DNA from 3 places in the Rhizobium sp. SU303 genome. Region 3 is predicted to be linked to each of the others. Evidence: riboswitches for the same ligand, from Rfam matches in the RefSeq annotation. Region 3 holds a riboswitch; each other region holds the start of a gene.
What was found. Region 3 has a riboswitch for FMN ahead of RlegSU303_RS14525 (6,7-dimethyl-8-ribityllumazine synthase). Riboswitches for the same ligand answer to the same signal wherever they lie in the genome.
Positions count from the first base shown of each region.

Region 1: it holds a riboswitch for FMN, as region 3 does, so the genes downstream of both, ribB (3,4-dihydroxy-2-butanone-4-phosphate synthase) here and RlegSU303_RS14525 (6,7-dimethyl-8-ribityllumazine synthase) in region 3, are expected to answer to the same signal.
Region 2: it holds a riboswitch for FMN, as region 3 does, so the genes downstream of both, ribN (riboflavin transporter RibN) here and RlegSU303_RS14525 (6,7-dimethyl-8-ribityllumazine synthase) in region 3, are expected to answer to the same signal.

Region 1 covers NZ_CP088095.1:2,471,994-2,476,973, reverse strand. The annotation lists gene RlegSU303_RS12375 (ATP-binding protein) at 1-277, shown strand, start outside; gene mobB (molybdopterin-guanine dinucleotide biosynthesis protein B) at 209-730, opposite strand; gene mobA (molybdenum cofactor guanylyltransferase MobA) at 727-1,356, opposite strand; gene RlegSU303_RS12360 (DMT family transporter) at 1,366-2,274, opposite strand; gene RlegSU303_RS12355 (SDR family oxidoreductase) at 2,602-3,369, shown strand; gene ribB (3,4-dihydroxy-2-butanone-4-phosphate synthase) at 3,455-4,090, opposite strand; FMN riboswitch at 4,217-4,368, opposite strand; partial or broken gene RlegSU303_RS12345 (glucose 1-dehydrogenase) at 4,564-4,980, opposite strand, start outside.
Region 2 covers NZ_CP088095.1:1,411,115-1,416,094, reverse strand. The annotation lists gene RlegSU303_RS07050 (esterase-like activity of phytase family protein) at 1-682, opposite strand, end outside; gene ribN (riboflavin transporter RibN) at 766-1,674, opposite strand; FMN riboswitch at 1,758-1,911, opposite strand; gene hupB (DNA-binding protein HupB) at 2,147-2,422, opposite strand; gene lon (endopeptidase La) at 2,629-4,980, opposite strand, start outside.
Region 3 covers NZ_CP088095.1:2,888,203-2,893,182, forward strand. The annotation lists gene RlegSU303_RS14505 (adenylate/guanylate cyclase domain-containing protein) at 1-92, opposite strand, end outside; gene RlegSU303_RS14510 (hypothetical protein) at 299-523, shown strand; gene RlegSU303_RS14515 (GCG_CRPN prefix-to-repeats domain-containing protein) at 639-944, opposite strand; gene RlegSU303_RS14520 (SRPBCC family protein) at 1,130-1,576, opposite strand; FMN riboswitch at 1,817-1,959, shown strand; gene RlegSU303_RS14525 (6,7-dimethyl-8-ribityllumazine synthase) at 2,038-2,472, shown strand; gene RlegSU303_RS14530 (VOC family protein) at 2,701-3,390, shown strand; gene RlegSU303_RS14535 (cytochrome b) at 3,668-4,201, opposite strand; gene RlegSU303_RS14540 (MarR family winged helix-turn-helix transcriptional regulator) at 4,182-4,658, opposite strand; gene RlegSU303_RS14545 (antibiotic biosynthesis monooxygenase family protein) at 4,757-4,980, shown strand, end outside.

The sequences.
Region 1 (4,980 bases), 420 kb from region 3:
CGCACAGCTTGCCCAGGCCGCGCGGGACATTCATCCGGCATTGCCGATCGTGCTGGCGACAGGTTACGCCGATCTTCCTGCCGGCACCGATATCGATCTTCCGAGATTAGCAAAGCCCTATGACCAGGCTCAGCTCGCCAAGGAAATCGCCAAGGCGATGGCAAGCGAAACGGTTCCGCTTCTGAGGTCCGGCAGCGACGCAGGTGGTTCAAAGCCTCGCCTGTCCAAGGCCAACGATGTCAGCGATGAAATCGGCGATGGCGCCTGTGTCGTCTAGATCGAAGACCGGCAGGGCCGTATCGGTGACGGCATGATCGGCGGCGATGGCGCAGATATGGGGATCGCTCGGCGCCAACGGTTCACGATTTGCCGCCTCTAGGCGGCGGGCCTCGATCTTGGGGATCGGCTCGCGCTTGTATCCTTCGATCAGCACGAGGTCGCAGGGGGCGAGGCGGGCGAGGATCTCCTCGAACTCAGGTTCCGGCGCACCGCGCAGCTCGTGCATGATGGCGTAGCGGGTGCCGGAGACGATGGTGACCTCATGAGCGCCGGCCTGGCGGTGGCGGTAGCTGTCGGCCCCGACCTTGTCGATGTCGAAATCATGATGGGCGTGCTTGATCGTCGAGATCTTGTAGCCGCGGCGGGTGAACTCGGTCACCAGCCGGACGGCGAGACCCGTCTTGCCCGAGTTCTTCCAGCCGGCGATGCCGAAGATTTTCGGTGCGGTCATGCGCGAAGGGCCTCCAGCCAGCGTTCCGCCTCGACGAGATCGTCGGGCGTGTTGATGTTGAAGAAGGGATCGAGCAGGCTGGCACGGGTCGGATGCAGCGGGAACGCCACTTCCGTAACGTCATGCCGTAACAGGAAGTCTCGCACGCGGCGCTTGTCGTCGGTGGCGATCCAGGCTTCGAGATCGGCGGCCAGCGTCACCGGCCAGAGCCCGAAGACGGGATGGCTGCGGCCCTCGGAGGCGGCAACGGCAATCTGCGAAGGGTGCTCGACCGCTGCCGCCAGCCGGGCGACGAGATCGGCCGGGAAGAACGGGCAATCCACCGAGACGGTGACGACATGGGTGATCGAGGGCAGGCCGGCGGCATAGACCATCGCCGCATGGATGCCGGCCATCGGCCCGGCTTTGCCGGGAAAACGGTCGGGAAGGATAGGCACGGCTTCGGGGGAGGCATCGGCATTGACGGCAACGAGCAAGGCCTGCTGCGAGAGGCGGGTCAGCACATGGCGGAGCAGGCTCTCGGTCCCAAGCATCACGCCCGCCTTGTCGCGGCCCATGCGCTGCGAGCGGCCGCCGGCCAGGACGACGCCTGCTATATGAGATTTATCCAACGAGAACTCAGCCATCATCCTTCCTCAAACCGGCGCGCGCGGCGCGGATTCCTGCGCGATCGGCGATACGCGGCGCTTGGCCTCACGATAGAACGTATAGAGGCCGGAGGCGATGACGATCGCAGCCCCCACGAGTGTCCAGCTGTCAGGCACTTCGGCGAAGAAAAAGAAGCCGAGCACAGAAGAGAAGATCAGGCTGGTATAGCGGAATGGCGCGACGAAGGAGATTTCGCCGGTGCGCATGGCGAGGATGACCGACTGGTAGCCAACGAGCACCAGCACCGAGGCGAGCGCGAGATGCCTAAGGGCAGCGGCGCTGACCGGCTGCCAGCCGCCGAGCACCGGGATGAGGAGCGCGCCGAAGAAGGAGGCTGATATGGCGGTGATGACGGTTATCATCAGCGAGGGAATCTCGGGACTGATGCTCCGGGTGGCGAGATCGCGGCCGGCCGTCGTCAGCACCGCGGCGACGCAGAGGAGGGCGGCGGCGGTGAATCCCTCAGGGCCGGGGCGGATGATGATCATCACGCCGACGAGGCCGACGAGGATCGCCGACCAACGCCGCCAGCCGACCGGCTCGCCGAAGAAGAGGGCAGCGCCGAAGGTGACGACCAACGGCAGCGATTGCAGGATCGCCGAGGCATTGGCGATCGGCATCATGCCGAGCGCGGTGATATAGGTGACGGCGGCGAGCGCCTCGCAGATGATCCTGAAGATGATCATCGGCTCCAGCACGATGCGCCAGGAACGCAGCGCGCCCATTCTCCAGGCGATCAGATAGACGAGCAGGCTGGTGAAGAGGCCGCGGAGGAACATGATCTCGCCGGCGTTCATATAGGCGATCACCGATTTGGACAGAGCGTCGCTTGCGGAAAAACCGGCCATCGCCAAGCTCATATAGATGGCGCCCTCAGTATTGCGTGACCGCGGCATGAAGAGATTCCCGTTACCTGTGCGCTCCTTTTAGTCGCGAAGATGCATGAAGGGAATCGGATGAATGTCACACAAAGCATAAATCGATGATGCAGTGCACAATACGCTGACGTCAACGCAGGCGTGTGAGTGGAGATCGCCGCAAATCCCCGTTTTATAAGATGAATTCCGATATTTCCGACGCCGCAATCAAGGCGTCGATGAGGACGCGCCGTCGAGCTGCCGGTTCGGCCATAGGCGTTTTTCTCTTCCTGCGCGGGAAACGGGTGGCTGCATCGCCTGATGTTTGAGCATCTCAGATCTCGCAACAACCCAGGAGAGACCGATATGACACTTCTTAACGACAAGATCGCAATCATCACCGGCGCAAGCTCCGGCATCGGTCGCGCGGCGGCGAAACTCTTTGCGCGGCAAGGCGCCAAGCTTGTGGTCACCGGCCGGCGGCAGGATGCGCTCGATGCCGTCATCACAGAAATCGAGGCGGAGGGCGGACAGGCCGTCGCCATATCAGGCGATGTCAGGGACGAGGCGCTGCAGGCAAGGCTCGTCGAGACGGCAGTCTCACGTTTCGGTGGGCTCGACATCGCCTTCAACAATGCCGGCATCCTCGGTGAGATGGGGCCGGTCGCCGGGCTGTCGCTGGAGGGCTGGCGCGAGACGATCGAGACCAATCTCACCGCCGCCTTCCTCGGCGCCAAGTACCAGTCGGCGGCGATGGAAAAAGGCGGCGGATCGCTGATCTTCACCTCGACTTTCGTCGGCCACACCGTCGGCATGCCTGGCATGGCCGCCTATGCGGCGAGCAAGGCGGGGCTGATCGGCTTCGTGCAGGTGCTCGCCGCCGAACTCGGAGCGCAGAAGATCCGCGTCAACGCGCTGCTTCCCGGCGGCACCGACACGCCCGCCAGCATCACCAACGCGCCTGATGCCACGCCGGAGGTGCTCGCCTTCGTGGAGGGGCTGCATGCGCTGAAACGCATGGCGCAACCCGAAGAGATCGCCAATGCGGCGCTTTTCCTGGCCTCCGACATGTCGAGCTTCGTGACCGGCACGGCGATGCTGGCAGATGGTGGGGTTTCGATCAGCCGAACATAGGGCGGCGAGGAACGGTGCCGTCACGGTCATCACTGCGGCACGATCTTTGTTGCGGCGGGCTATGCCGCCGCAACAAAGGCATCGATCAAGCGACTTCGCGTATGTCTCTTTCTGCCTGGCGGTCGAGATAGGTGACCAGGTCCTCGATGGTGACGAGGGGGAGGTTGTGGCGTTCGGCAAAGAGCGTGAGTTCGGGCAGGCGGGACATGGTTCCGTCGTCGTTGGCGACTTCGCAGATGACGCCGGCGGGGACCCTTCCGGCGAGGCGGGCGAGATCGACGGCGGCTTCGGTGTGGCCGGGGCGGCCGAGGACGCCGCGGGGGTTGGCGCGCAGCGGAAAGATGTGGCCGGGGCGGGCGAAATCGGCGGGCTTCGCGCGATCGTCGACCAGGGCGCTGACGGTGGCGGCACGGTCCGCCGCCGAAATGCCCGTCGTCGTGCCGTTGAGATAATCGACCGAGACCGTGAAGGCGGTTTTGTGCGATTCCGTGTTGTTGGGCACCATCAGCGGAATATCGAGCGCATCGAGGCGCTCGCCTTCCATGGCGATGCAAACGAGGCCACGGGCGTGGGTCATCATGAAAGCGATTGTTTCCGGGGTGACGGCATCGGCCGCGACCACGATATCGCCTTCGTTTTCCCGGTTCTGGTCGTCGACGACGACGACCATCTTGCCGCTGGCGATGGCTGATATGGCATCTTCAATTCTTGCGATAGTCATGCTGTCTGGCCTTTCAAGGGTTATGTCAGCGGGCTGACATGGTCTGCTCGGCTCAATCCGTGAGCGAGCCTTCTGCCCTTGGGCGAACAAACGTCAGCCGACTCCAGGATGGAGTGCGACTGCCCGTGTTGTCCTCTTCCATCCGGACTATACCGTCGGCTCCGGCATCTCACCGGATCTGCTGACCTTCAGGCAGCTAGCTGCCTGAAGCGCTCGCGGGCTCCAGGATTGCTCCTGATACCGCCGGTGGGGAATTACACCCCGCCCTGAGAACATTTCAAAGATAGGATCAAAAACAGGCAGATGGCAAGGTCACTCGACGGGCAAAAATGCAAAGCTGCCCTAACGCCGGCGGACACACTGTTCACACGGAGGCGACGACCGTGTCGCCTTCCGCTCTTCACGGACGGTATGATCTTTGTTCCATGCATGTCGTTGTCCCAAAACCGCTACACACTTTTGGGCGACATGCATCAGGACATGATCAGGCCGCCGTCGACATTGATCGTCTGGCCGGTGATATAGGCGGCATCCTCGCTGGCGAGGAAGGTCACCAGGCCGGCGACGTCTTCGCCGGAGCCGGCCCGTTTCATCGGGATGCCCTCGACCCATTCCTTCATCAGTTCGCCGGGGGCGTAGTTGCCGAGCAGCTTGCCCCAAGCCTGGTCGTTATAGGCCCACATGTCGGTCTCGATGATGCCGGGGCAGAAGGCGTTGACGGTGATCTTCTCGATCGCGACTTCCTTGGCCAGGCTCTGGGTGATGCCGACGACGCCCATTTTCGAGGCGGCATAATGCGGCGTGTAGATAAAGCCGTCGCGGGCCTGGCCGGAGGCCGTGTTGATGATGCGGCCGCCGCGCTTGTGCTTGCGCATTCTTGATATCGCCTC
Region 2 (4,980 bases), 1.5 Mb from region 3:
CGTTCAGGCTGTTGAAGGCGACGAATTCCGGCTCCGGATCCTCCGGGGCGACGCCGGTAAGCCCGGTCAGCGCCACGTGCTTGATGGTGCCGCAATCGACGGTGCCGTTCTTGACCTGGAAGACGACGAGGTCGCCGGCCGGCATCTGCGGGATCTTGCCGTCATTGACGTCTTCGTCGCGCTCGTTTTCGATCGCTATGGCGCCGAGCGTTTTGTCCTTGTTGAGGGCGATCGAATCCGGCTGACCGTCGAGATCGCACGTGCTTTCGATCTTCTTGCTCGCCACGTCGACGATCGCCAGACGGCCCGAGGGCTTCGCCTTGCTTTCGGAGGTGTTGACGGCAACGAGCGCCTTGCCGGCGCTCGAGGTGACCGAAGTCGGCTCGCCGTCCATCATCAGCGCGCCGCCGGCCTTCGGGGCCTTGGCATCTGTAATGTCGATAAAGCCGATCGCGCCAAGCGGGCTGTCACTATAGATCAGCGTGTTGCCGTCGTCGGTCGCGGTGATGATTTCGGCGGAGCTCACCGAAAGCTTGTCCTTATCAACAGGCAGGTTCTCTGCGACCGGGAAGGACGCGATGCGGTTGAAAACCGGCTCGGCCGCGGCCGGAAAGGCAACGGATGTAAGAAGCACGGCAGCAAGAGCTGCCTTGCGCGATGAAATGGTCATGAAATCCCCCATGTGTCGAACATTCGAAACAGGAGTTTTCTGCGGGAGCGGCATGACAGAGGCATGACAGATGCGGCATTTTGCGTCAGATCATGTCAGGCTGGTTTGCGCTCCCTGCGCATCTCGTTTCGCATGATGAACAGCGAAGCAGACAGGATGAGAGCCGCTCCCACCCAGAGGTAACCCGCCGGCGCATAGCCAAAGAACAGCCAACCGGCCAGCACGTTCAACGGCAGCTTCAGATCGTCGAACGGCTGGACGTAGGCGGCATCCGCTGCAGCATAGGCGAGCGTCAGGAAATACTGCGCTACGGCAGTCAGCAGCCCCGCCAGCAGGAACAGGGCAAGGGTTGCGCCTGTCGGCACTGCAAAGCCCGCCGCAAGCGCCAACCCGCCATTTATCGGCGTCAGCAGAACGAGCAGCCAGACGGTGATCGTCTCCGGCCGTTCGATGCCCGTCAGGCTCTTGGTGATCAGCGACGAGGCGCCCCACAGCAGCGCCGAAAGCACCGGCAAGAGAGCCGCCCAGCCAAAACCATCAGACCATGGCTGCAGAATGATCATCGCTCCGGTGAAGCCGGCCGCCGTAGCTGCCCAGCGGGCCGGGCCGACGCGCTCACCCAGAAAAAGGCGGGCACCCAGAATGATGAAGAAGGGCGAGGTCATCACCAGTGCGATCGCCTGCCAGATCGGCACTACGGACAGGCCGGCGACCCAGGCCTCGACGCCGAGCGCGGCAAGCGCGACGCGCGCGAGGTGGCGCCAGGGATAGCGCGTGCGCATTGCTGCGAGACCGAGCCTCTTCAGGAGCGGCAGCGAAAACAGGAAGGCGAAGCCATATTGCCAAAACGCTGCCGACGCCGAGGGAAAGCCTAGCTTCATCGTCAGCCATTGGGTGACGACGTTTAGAAGCGAAAAGGCAATGCCGGCAAGCACCATCCAGAGGGCGCCGACAAGGGCGCGGGATGGCTCGACTGCAAGGGAAGTCTGATTCATGTCTTTCATCCATAAAAGGGACCAACATAAATCAGGACGCATGAACTCCGACCAAGCGGCGCAGGGCAACCCCTGCCCTTCGCACGGCCGACGCTCATTCTCTTCCATCCGGACTTTAACCGTCGGCTCCGGAATCGCACCGGATCTGCTGACCCCTCCCCCGCTTGGCACGAGGAAAGGCGCTCGCGGGCTCGAGCCGAAACCCTTACCGCCGGTGGGGAGTTTCACCCCGCCCTGAGAACAGAAACGTCGTAGATCAAAGCCCGCGCGGCGGCAAGAGTGCTCTAGATCCTGATGATTTTAGGCCGGATCGGCCTAAAATCTGAATCCGAATCTAAATCAAAAAGTAGAGCATGATGTCGTCCGAAAACCGCTCACACTTTTCGGCATCATGCCCTAACGCAAAAGGGGTCCGGCAAAGCCGAACCCCTCTCAAATCCTGCACAGCCGGTCTCGTTTCCGGCTGGTGGATAATCTCAGATCAGCCGTTGACGGCGTCCTTCAGGCCCTTGCCGGGCGTGAATTTCGGAACGTTGCGAGCCGGAATGTCGACTTCAGCGCCCGTCGACGGGTTACGGCCCTTCGATGCGGCACGATGAGAAACGGTGAAGCTGCCGAAACCCGCGAGGCGGATGTCGCCCTTCTTCTTGAGTTCAGCCTGGACAACGTCAAAAACCGCGTCAACAGCGGAAGCCGCGTCAGACTTCGTCAGTCCTGCCTTTTCGGCTACTGCGGACACGAGTTCATTCTTGTTCATGTTTCCACCCCTTTCTAAATGGTATGAAACGACTCAAAAGTAAGCTAGGCGCAGAATAGGTTTCATCAGGCCCGCCGAAAACCCAAAAGCCCTGCAAATCAAGGAAAAGCAAGCGTCTACATGACGTTTTCACAAAAAAGGCTGGCGTTTCCGCCAGCCTTTTTGCGTGTTTTGTCCCAATGGGGCATAAATGTGGCAAAGGCCACTCAATGCGCTATGGTTGCGCCTGTCTCATCGAGGCCTTCGACCGTTGCGATGACCGGCGTTTCCACCGTGCCGTCCCATTCGATCGGCTCCGGCCGCCGGATCAGCGCATGCTTGATCACCTCGCCCATGCGGGATACCGGGATGATCTCCATGTTGTTCTTCACGTTATCAGGAATCTCCGCCAGGTCCTTGGCGTTTTCCTCCGGAATCAGCACCTTCTTGATGCCGCCGCGAAGCGCTGCGAGCAACTTTTCCTTGAGACCGCCGATCGGCAGCACACGGCCGCGAAGGGTGATTTCACCGGTCATGGCCACATGCCTGTCCACCGGGATCCCGGTCATGATCGAGACGATCGCGGTTGCCATGGCGACGCCGGCCGAGGGGCCATCCTTCGGCGTCGCGCCTTCCGGCACGTGCACGTGGATGTCGCTCTTGTCGAAGCGCGGCGGCTCGATGCCGAAATCGACAGCGCGCGAGCGGACATAGGAGGCCGCTGCCGAGATCGATTCCTTCATGACTTCCTTCAGATTGCCGGTGACCGTCATGCGGCCCTTGCCCGGCATCATCACGCCTTCGATGGTCAGCAGCTCGCCACCGACTTCCGTCCAGGCAAGGCCGGTCACGACGCCGACCTGATCCTCGCCCTCGGCTTCGCCATGGCGGAAGCGCGGGACGCCCAGATAGTCGGAGATGTTCGCCGCCGTCACATGAACGGCCTTCGTCTTACCCTTGATGATCTCGGTGACCGCCTTGCGGGCGAGTTTCATCAATTCGCGTTCGAAGTTGCGGACGCCGGCTTCGCGGGTGTACTGCTGGCTGATCGCCATCAGGGCGTCGTCGCTGACCGAGAATTCTTCCGGCTGCAACGCATGTTCCTTGATGGCCTTAGGCAGCAGGTGCCGCTTGGCGATTTCGCGCTTTTCATCCTCGGTGTAGCCGGCGATACGGATGATCTCCATGCGGTCCATCAGAGGCGCTGGAATATTCAGCGTATTCGCCGTCGTGATGAACATCACATCCGACAGGTCGTATTCGACTTCCAGATAGTGGTCCATGAAGGTCATGTTCTGGGCCGGATCGAGCACTTCGAGCAGGGCCGAGGACGGATCGCCGCGATAGTCCTGGCCGAGCTTGTCGATCTCGTCGAGCAGGAAGAGCGGGTTGGACTTCTTCGCCTTCTTCATCGACTGGATGACCTTGCCGGGCATCGAGCCGATATAGGTGCGGCGGTGACCGCGGATTTCGGCTTCGTCGCGAACGCCGCCAAGCGCCATGCGGACATACTCACGGCCGGTCGCCTTGGCGATCGACTGGGCGAGCGAGGTCTTGCCGACGCCCGGAGGACCGACGAGGCAGAGGATCGGGCCCTTGATCTTGGTGGCACGGGCCTGCACGGCCAGATATTCGACGATGCGCTCCTTGACCTTGTCGAGACCGAAGTGATCGGCTTCGAGGATCTTCTCGGCATTGTTGAGATCCGCCTTGATCTTCGACTTCTTGCCCCAGGGAATGCCGAGCAGCCAGTCCAGATAATTGCGCACGACGGTGGCTTCCGCCGACATCGGGCTCATCTGGCGCAGCTTCTTCAGCTCCGCATCGGCCTTTTCACGGGCTTCCTTGGACAGCTTTGTCTTGGAGATGCGCTCTTCCAGTTCGCTCATCTCGTCGCGGCCTTCCTCGCCGTCGCCGAGTTCCTTCTGGATCGCCTTCATCTGTTCATTGAGGTAATACTCGCGCTGGGTCTTCTCCATCTGGCGCTTGACGCGCGAGCGGATGCGCTTTTCGACCTGCAGGACCGAGATCTCGCCTTCCATGAAGCCGAGGGCCTTTTCGAGGCGCTGCTTGACGCTGGTGGTCTCCAGCATCTCCTGCTTCTCGGTGATCTTGATCGACAGATGCGACGCGACCGTATCGGCGAGCTTGGAATAGTCGTCGATCTGGCTGGCGGCGCCGACCACTTCGGGCGAAATCTTCTTGTTGAGCTTCACGTAGCTCTCGAATTCGGAGACGACCGAACGCGACAAGGCTTCCAGTTCGACCGGATCGTCATGCGGCTCCTCGAGCACATGGCCGAGCGCCTCATAGAAATCCTCGCGGCTGGTATAGGTGTCGATCTCGGCGCGGGCGCGGCCTTCGACGAGAACCTTCACGGTACCGTCGGGCAGCTTCAAGAGCTGCAGCACGTTCGCCACGGTGCCGACATTGTGGATCGCGGAAGGATCCGGATCGTCGTCGCTGGCGTTGATCTGCGTCACCAGCATGATCTGCTTGTCGGAACCCATGACCTCTTCGAGCGCACGGATCGATTTTTCCCGTCCGACGAACAGCGGCACGATCATATGCGGGAAAAC
Region 3 (4,980 bases):
AGCCGGCGCCCGAGCTCGGCCAGAAACCGTTCGGGACCATGCGAGGCTCCGGCCTCGTCAACCAGCCAGGCAAGGGGAGACGGCAAATCCATGGCTTAACATCGCACGCTCCCCGGGGCGGCCGCAAGGACATCCCCGGAGTGACCGCTTGCGGTCATCCCCGGGTTCGAAAAAGGGACGTCCGCATCGCCTGTCGAAAACCATTCGGCGCGGTGGAAAACAAAAAATAAACACTTTAAACTTGCGCGACTTTGATTCCATTATAGGGCCGTTCGTCATCGTGTGATTGAGGGGTACGATGGGCACGATATTCTGGCCGAAAGATCCGCTGGATGGGAATGACATGACGCTGCTGACGTCGATCCTTCGGCGATGGTGCGAAAGATATCAGGTCGAGCTGACGGCAGAGGAGAGCAGCCGCAAGGCGAAGGAACTCGTCGAATGGTTCGAATTCGGCGTCAAGGATCCCGTCGAACTCGAGGAGCTGATCGACGACAAGCACTGGCTCGTCGGCAGGATCTGACCCTCTCGGGCAAATCGGGAGAACGCTGGCTGTCAGCGTCGGCGAAGCTGTTTCATTAGAAAAGGCCGGGCGAAAATCGCTCCGGCCCTCGACCATCTCCATCTAAGCAAGACCCTTAGTCATCCCGCCAACGACGGTCGCGATCCCAACGCCGCTCATGGCGCCAGCGCGGGCCATCCCAATCCCGGTGACGCCGCTCCCAGCCCCAGCGGGGCGGACCACCGTAGAAAGCGACCGGCGGCGGGCGGCGCCAGTTTCGCCGGCATTCGCCCCAGCGCGTCAAATGCCAGCCGCGACCGCAGGCGTAGTCGACCGTTGTGATATTGCTCTGAACATTGATTGTCCCCATCGGCATCGCCTGCGCTGTGCCGAACGAGAGGCTGCCAGCGAGCAAGGCAGCCGCGATAGAAAGTGCCTTCATCGAGAACTCCATTTCAATCCAGCCGTCCACACCTTATGACCGCCAAATTGAACTGGAGATGAACTGTGCGTTCATGTTTGAGGGAGAAAAAGAAGCGCTTCCGCACGGCCGGTCTGAGCGCTCGCCGACCGCTGTTGTCGCAACGGCAAGGGCTTCTGAGCCGCGCGGCCGCCGCCAAAAATTGTTCATGTCCTGCCGTAAAAAGGATCGGGACCCGGATCACCCCCAGCGGCGACCTCGGTCAGCCGTCCGAGATAATGTGCCCAGCCCTCCGCATGGCCGGCGCATTGCTCGGCGCTCGGCAGGCCGCTATGGGTGAGCCGCAGCAGCGTTCCGCCTCCCTGTTCGATTAGATCGATCTCGACCAGGCTCGACCCCGGCGGCACCACCTCGCTGCCGTCCCAGCCGAAGCTGTAGGCAAGGCGATGAACCGGCACCACCTCACGAAACGAGCCGCGCGCGAAGCGGGCGCCGGTAACGTTGACGAGATAGAGCCCGCCGGGCTGCGGCTCGACCTGCGCCTCCGTTCCCATCCAGCGCAGGATCTTTTCCGGGTCGGTCATCAACGCGAACACCGCGGCCGGCGGTGCGGCGATATGCGCCTCGCGGTGAACGACGAAAGATTCTGGCATAACTCTCTCCCATGGTTGTCACGGCCCCGCCCGGGCGGAGACAGCGCGTCCTGTCTTGTCGTGCTTCTGACGTGCATGTCCTCACCGAGAGCATGTAGGCGCAAGCCCCTCCTCCGCAAGAGGGATTGCCCGTCGCCATCGACGAACGAACGGAATCGCCGCTTAGGGAGCCCTGATCTAGCTCCGGCCGCGAATGCATTTCGACCTATTGCCAGCCCGTCACCTTCCCCCTATTGTTCGCGCCGTTCTCAGGGCGGGGTGCAAGTCCCTACCGGCGGTATGCAATTTAGATTGCGAGCCCGCGAGCGCCTTCTCCGGAAGGGTCAGCAGATCAGGTGAGATGCCTGAGCCGACGGTCATAGTCCGGATGAAAGAGAACGTGCGTTCCTGCCGCCCTTGCGGCTGTCGGGGACGTTCGTGATCGCCTTGGGTGATGTGTCTGTTCGCCAAAGGAGATTACCGTGACACCCACCCGCTACGCCTTCGTCAAAGCCAGCTGGCACGCCGACATCGTCGACCGCGCCCTTGACGGCTTCCATCAGCTTATTCCGCCAGAGCAGATCGACGTGTTCGATGTTCCCGGCGCATTCGAGATGCCGCTGCTGTCGCGCGATCTTGCGGCAAGCGGACGCTATGCCGCTGTCATTGCCGCCGCCTTCGTCGTCGACGGTGGAATCTACCGCCACGAATTCGTCGCCCAGGCCGTCGTCGATGGGCTGATGCGCGCCGGCATGGATACCGGTGTGCCGGTGCTGTCGGTTTCGCTGACGCCGCATCAATATCAGGAAACCGAGCACCACAAGCAGATCTACCGCGCACATTTCGTCGAGAAAGGCCGCGAAGCAGCAAAGGCGGCTCTGACGATCGGCAAAACCCGCGCTGCTCTCGCCGCGTAGGAACTTCCCGCAGGTGGCGGGGAACAGGCCCCGCCGCCTCATCGGATCGAGCTGACTTTTAGCAACCCGCGCGGATCGAGAGCGACGCGCCTTGCGTCGCAGCGGAATCCGCCACTACCGGCCAAATCAGACAGAATAATTGATTCGACGGCCTCACCGCGCTGTGGTCCACTGGCCGGCGACATGTATCGCCATTCTTAACGCATCCAAAACGCCAAGGAGCTGAAGATGAGCAATGCCATGCGCAGTGAAACCCCCATTGAGACCCCGAGAACACAGCCCGTCGACACCAAGCTCGAGGTGGTCGTCATCCCCGTTTCCGACGTCGACCGCGCCAAACGTTTTTACGACGGCCTGGGCTGGCGGCTCGACGCCGACTTCGCCAATGATGCCGATTTTCGGGTGATCCAGTTTACGCCGCCGGGCTCCGGCTGCGCGATCATCTTCGGCAAGAACGTCACGGCTGCCGCCCCCGGCTCCGCCCAGGGCCTCTACCTCGTCGTCTCCGACATCGAGGCTGCCCGCCGCGATCTGATCGCCCGCGGCATCGAAGTCAGCGAAGTCTTCCATGATGCAGCCGGCGTCTATGCCGGCAAGGACGAACCATACCTGTTCGGGCGGCTCCGCATTGCCGGCCGCGATCCCGATCACCGCAGCTATCGCTCCTTTGCCTCCTTCAAGGATCCCGATGGCAACGGCTGGCTGTTCCAGGAAGTCACCACGCGCCTGCCGGGACGCATCGACGCCGACGGGACGACATTCACCACCTCGACCGATCTCGCGTCAGCCATGCGCCGTGCGGCGACCGCGCACGGCGAACACGAGAAGCGAAACGGCGGCAAACACGACGAGAACTGGCCGGACTGGTACGCCGAATACATGGTCAGCGAACAGGCCGGCAAGCAGCTGCCCTTATAGGCAAGGGCGGCGGCATCACGCAGACGGTGACATCATTTGAGAAGCGTCTCGGCGGGCAACAGCGCGGCGCTTCATCGCGCCTTCTAGGCACACAGCGGTCACGCGTCGAGCCGATCCCGGTGACCGTTGATCGTCGAATTGGGCGTGGCACTGGCCGGCTTCTTGCCGGTTTGGCGATTTGTGTCTCCTGGGGCAGGCCCGAACGCGTCCCCCCGACAGATCTTCGCGAAGCCAAACATTAGACATCGAGCCATTAGACATCGACCGCGGCGGGATCTCAGCCGCCATACCACATCCGCCGCAACAGGTGATCGCCGCGGACAAACTGGTGATAGAGCGCGGCGCCGGCATGGAAAACCAGCAGGCCGACAAGCAGGAAGGCGCCGAACCCATGCGGGCCACGCGGCGGATAGGCGGTGAAATCAGGCAGCGTGGCGCCGGCTGCCCCGAAGACGGCGGAAGCAGCACCGCTGAGGATCATCATTCCGATGCCGCTGGCGACCATGCCGAGAATGAAGATGTAGAAGGCGACGTGAACAAAGCCCGCCAGCCGCTCCTGCCAGCGAGGCGATGCCGGCACCGGCGCAGGCTTGCGATCGAAACGCCACCACCAGACAATGCGAAGAGCAGTCAGAAGCAGGATGACGATCGCCACCGGAATGTGGAAGCGCAGCAGCCCGACCTTGGTCGCGGCATCCATGGCATTGGCAGCCCGGAAGCCGGAGCCGAGCAGCGCCAGGATCAGAACCGCACTCAGCCAGTGGATCGAGACCGCTATTGCGCCATATCGATCAGGCCTGCTCTTCAACATCTCCATTTCCTTCCAGTTTGCTGCGCAGCGCCCTCATGACGGCACGCGTGGTTTTGAGATCCTCGACCTGAAGCCCTTCCGCGAGCATGTCGACCCAGGGGGCCTGCAGGCGCATGGCGGTTTCATATGCCTGCTTTCCCCTGTCCGTCAGCACGACGAGCTGTGCCCGTCGGTGGTGCGGGTTGGGCTGGAACGCCAGAAGCCCTTCCTTCTCCAGATCGTTGACGATGCGCTGGACGTTCTGGCGGTTGGCCCCCATGTCGCGCGCCAGCCATGCGACCGGTTGTGGCCGGCCTGCTGTGATGACGGTGCCGAGGACATGCCAGCGGGCGCTCGTCAGACCGAGCCCGTCGACGAGCTTGTCTCCCGCGTTGATCATCCGGTTATTGAGCCGAAAGAGATCCAGAATGAGGTCGGTCAAAGCTGTTCCGGCCGGGGTCCGTTGGGGTTCGTGCATTTGTCACCATGTATCTATATTGACATCATAATGTCAAATTGAATATGTATCCGTATCACCAGATTGACATCATGTAACCAAATCAGATGGAGTCGACCATGTCGCTTATGCGCCCGATGGACCCTGCCTTTCCGATCGATCGTCAAATCGTAATCGATGCCTCCGCCATCGTCCTTATCAACCTCTTCACGCTCGACAAGGCCGACGAGCAGGCCTTCCTTGATGCCTGGCAGGCCGATGCGGCCTTCATGAAACGGCAGCCTGGCTTCATTTCAACCCAGATGCATCGCGCCATCGGCGAAAGCCCTGCTTATCTCAATTA